DNA from 2 places in the Thioalkalivibrio sp. ALE16 genome. Region 2 is predicted to be linked to the other one. Evidence: predicted binding sites of a transcription regulator. Region 2 holds the regulator's gene; the other holds the start of a gene.
What was found. Region 2 encodes FliA, which starts transcription of late flagellar genes. Its sites were predicted from a motif close to GCTAAAGTTNNNNNNNNNNCNGCCGATA; they were not measured.
Positions count from the first base shown of each region.

Region 1: flgM (flagellar biosynthesis anti-sigma factor FlgM) is a predicted target of FliA. The motif match lies at 1,146-1,173, and genes of this name have one in related genera.

Region 1 is NZ_KB906359.1:38,775-40,955, reverse strand. Features, by position in the region: gene F627_RS0106515 (chemotaxis protein CheV) at 1-118, opposite strand, end outside; gene flgA (flagellar basal body P-ring formation chaperone FlgA) at 414-1,103, shown strand; gene flgM (flagellar biosynthesis anti-sigma factor FlgM) at 1,210-1,524, shown strand; gene F627_RS0106500 (flagella synthesis protein FlgN) at 1,540-2,025, shown strand; gene F627_RS0106495 (flagellar brake protein) at 2,109-2,181, shown strand, end outside.
Region 2 is NZ_KB906358.1:150,321-152,501, forward strand. Features, by position in the region: gene F627_RS0106105 (protein phosphatase CheZ) at 1-6, opposite strand, end outside; gene cheY (chemotaxis response regulator CheY) at 102-482, opposite strand; gene F627_RS0106115 (RNA polymerase sigma factor FliA) at 524-1,291, opposite strand; gene F627_RS0106120 (MinD/ParA family protein) at 1,288-2,112, opposite strand.

The sequences.
Region 1 (2,181 bases), on a different contig from region 2:
CCTTGAACACGTTGATTCCGAAGGTCTGTGATCCACCCAGGTGGAACAGCAGCAGTTCCATCCGGTTCTGACCCACCAGCTGCGTTCGCTGGTTCACATCGTCAATGAATTGACTCATGGTGCTGCTCTCCTTGTCCCGCGCCCATCTGCCGCGAGCCGCTCCCGGGAGCTCAGTGTGCACCGCGCACCCCCGGGCTGTCATTTGCAATCGCCTGTATGCGCCTTCTGGCGCCGCTTCCCAGGGATAACGGCATTGAACGCCGGGCCTTGAGTCGGGCACCGCCCGGACAACTGGCATCAAACCTGCATAGCTTCGGGTCCGCGAACGGACGCGGCAGACCCGGGGTATTCCCTCGGGCGGCGAGGACCGGCATATGCATCCACATACAACCTGTACATCACGCTGCATCCCCATGGGGCTCATGGCTCTCGTGGCGTGGTTCGCGCTCTCCGTGCCGGCCCACGCCGAGATCCACCCCGTTGCGGAGATCCGCGCGGCCGCGGAACAGTTTCTGTTGCAGGAGCTGGACGCCGAACATAGCGACGACATCAATATCGAGATCGGCCAGCTCGACAACCGGCTCCGGCTGGCCTACTGCCATGACGGACTCAACGCCCGTTTCCCGCCCGGCGGCCGCCGCGACGGCAATACCGCGATCCACCTTCAGTGTGCGGGCCCGGTCACCTGGCAGCTGTATGTCCCGGCCACGGTGGAACGTTACGCTCAGGTGCTGGTGGCCAGTCGCAACCTCCCTCGCCAGCACACGCTGACCAGCGGCGATCTGCGCTTCCAGCGCATCGAGACGTCACGCCACGCGGGCAGTTATCATGAAGACAAGTCGGCCCTCATCGGTCAGCAGACCCGGCGCAGCATTCGTCCGGGCCAGATCATCGGCACACAGCACGTCACCCAGCGCGAGATCGTCAGCCGCGGCCAGCGGGTCACGATCCTTGCCGAAAACGGCTCGATCGCCATCCGCATGCAGGGCGAGGCCCTGGAAAACGGCAGCCTCGGGGACCGCATCCGGGTCAAGAACACCTCGTCCGGGCGCGTGGTCGAGGGCGAAATCCAGCCCTCCGGGCACGTCCGGGTGACACTTTGATGCCGACTCTGTGATCGGTGTTAAAAAAACCACCGCCACAGGGCTACAGTTTCAGCACACGCGGCCGTAAACACTTGCAGCACAGTTACAACGACAGGACGGCACAATGGATATCAAGGGCCTCAATACGAACAGTCTGCGCCCCGACGGCCAGAGCTCCACGGTCAAGGGCCGCGAGGACTCCAGCGGCGCGCCCAACCGGGCGCAAGGGTCGGATAGCGCCGCGACCACCGGTAACGATTCGCTTACCCTGACCGGCGCCGCCCAGGCGATGAGTTCGGCCGCCAGCGCCGGCGAGAATGCCCCGTTCGACGCGGCGCGTGTGGCCGAGCTGCGCGAGGCGATCGCCAGCGGCAACTACCCGGTGGACAACGAACAGCTGGCCGACCGCATGATCGACCTCGAGCGCCTGCTGCGCTAATCACGGACCTCACCGATGAACACCGACACGCGCCATCGCCTGCTGCGCTCCCTGGAAACCTCGATCCGGCTGGCCCACCAACTGGAAGAGGCCCTGATCCAGGAGACCCGCGCGGTCGAGGCGCGCACCCCGGAGACCCTGCAGGAGGTGGTGGCGACCAAGCAGGGGCTGCTGCAGGACCTCGAGACCGAGACCCGCCAGCAGCGCGCTATCGCCGAGGCCGCGAGCGAGTCATTCACACCCGAGGGCATGGCCCGCCTGCTCTCGCGCATGGACGACGGTGCCGTCCTCAACGATCACTGGCAGGCCCTGCGCCAGTCCATCGAGCGCTGCAACACCCTCAACCAGGGCAACGCACGCCTGATCGATCGCGATCGCCAGCGCGTGGAGCTCTCCATGCAGATCCTGCGCGGCGAAGAGGCCGGCCCGGCGGCGACCTACGACCCCTACGGGCGCACCCGCCCCAACACCCGTGGCGGACGCCGTATCACACAAGCCTGATGCAGCTTATTCGCACCGATGCTGGCATTTCGGATGCTCGACCAGTACCTTGCGTCCTCACACCCAGCTAACGTCACGGACGCATGGACGAAACCGACTACACGGTCGACAAGCCGGACCGGATCGCCGGCATTCTCAAGGACCTGGACCACAAGC
Region 2 (2,181 bases):
AGTCATGAGAAGCCTCTTGCGGGTACGGCGCGGAAGGTTTCGGACAACGCCCGCGGCGGTCGGTGCCACGGGCGCCGGGCATATCGGTCACAGGCGCATGATTATCCCTGTGCTTCAATGCGTTCGAAGATCTTGTCGATCTTTTCCTTCAGCGTCTCGGCGGTGAACGGCTTGACCACGTAGCCGTTCACGCCCGCCTCGGCCGCCTCGACGATCTGGTCGCGCTTGGCCTCCGCCGTCACCATCAGCACCGGCATGGACTTGAGGTTCGGGTCGGCGCGCACGGCCTTCAGCAAGTCGATCCCCGGCATGTTGGGCATGTTCCAGTCGGTGATCAGAAAGTCGAAATCCCCGTTCTGCAGCATCGGCAGCGCGGTGCTGCCGTCGTCGGCTTCCTGGGTATTGTTGAAGCCAAGATCACGCAACAGGTTCTTGATAATGCGCCGCATCGTGGAAAAGTCGTCCACGATGAGAATCTTCATTCCCTTGTCCACACGTCACTCCGGGATTCGTAGGGTGGGTTTTAGAATAACTGCAAAGCCGTACCGTCTTCGAGCCACGAACCCAGGCGGGCACGCAGTCGAATGGTGGCCTGACTTCGGATCTGGCTGACGCGCGACTCGGTCACGCCCAGCACGGCACCGATCTCGCGCAGGTTGAGCTCTTCGATGTAGTAGAGCGACAGCACCAGCCGCTCGCGTTCGGGGAGGTCGCCGAGGGCTTCGGCCAGTTCCTGACGGAACTCACCGGCCTCGAGGGTGCGGGCCGGCGACACCTCCTGCCCTTCGATCACGCGATCAGCCCCGTCGTCACCCCCGCCGAGGTCGTCCAAAGCGAACAGGTGGGCCCCGGCGTGATCCTGCAGCATCTCGTAGTACCGGTCGATCGGCACGTCCAGCTCGGCGGCGACCTCGCTGCCACGCGCCGCCCGCCCCTCGCGCGCCTCGACGGTCTGGATCGCCGCGGCAATACGCCGACTGTTGCGGTGCACCGAACGCGGTGTCCAGTCACTGCGGCGCAGCTCGTCGATCATCGCGCCACGGATGCGGATGCCGGCGTAGGTGGCAAAGGTCGCGCCCTGGCCGCCCTCGAACTGGCGCGCCGCCTCGAGCAGCCCGATCATGCCCGCCTGAATCAGATCATCCACCTGCACCGAGGCGGGGAGCCGCGCCATCAGGTGATGGGCGATGCGGTGGACCAGCTCGACGTGATCGGCAATCAGCTGTTCGTGTCCGCCGCTGGCCGCGGAGGTCGCCTGATAGCCGGAAAGTCGATTACGCGTCGTCATCATGCGCTCTGCAGCATCCGTTCCACGAAAAACCCGACGCCACCGTGGTCACCGCCCCCCACCGGCCAGCGGTCCACGGTCCGTGCCAGTTCGGCAAAGGCCTTCCCCGCCGGGCTCCCGGGGTACTGCTGTACCACTGGCGCGCGTTTCTGCACCGCCTTGCGCAGGTGATCGTCCATCGGAATATAGCCGGCCAGGTCGAGCACCACCTCCGGCAGGTAGTTGCCGCAGACGGTATTGAGCTTCTGCATCAGTCGCTCGGCGCCTTCGCGGCCGTCGACCATGTTCGTCACCATGCGGAAGCGACGCAGGCCATGATCGCGGTGCAGGACCTTGATCAGGGCATAGGCGTCGGTAATCGAGGCGGGCTCGTCGCAGACCACCACCAGGGTCTCCTGGACCGCGCGGCAGAACGACGTCACGGATTCCTGCAGGCCGGCCGCGGTGTCCACGATCAGCACATCCAGGGGTTTGCGATAGGCGCTGAAGGCATGGATCAGACCGGCATGCTCGGCCGGCGTCAGGTTGGCCATCGCCGCGATCCCCGAAGCCGAAGGCACCACCTTTACCCCGTCCGGCCCCTGGACGAGCACATCCTCCAGGCTGTCCACATCACCGGTCACCAGGTCGTGCAGCGTGCGCTCGGGACGCATCCCCAGCAGCAGGTCCACGTTGGCCAGGCCCAGATCGGCGTCGAACAGCATGACCTCGCGCCCGAGCCGGGCCAGGCCCACCGACAGGTTCACCGATACGTTGGTCTTGCCCACCCCGCCCTTGCCCGAGGCAACCGCGATGACCTTCAACGGCTTGTTAGTGCGTGGCATAGCGCCCCTTCCCGACCGGTTGAATCAGTTCCAGCGTGGCGGGCTCCGCCGCCCGTGCCGGACGTGCCT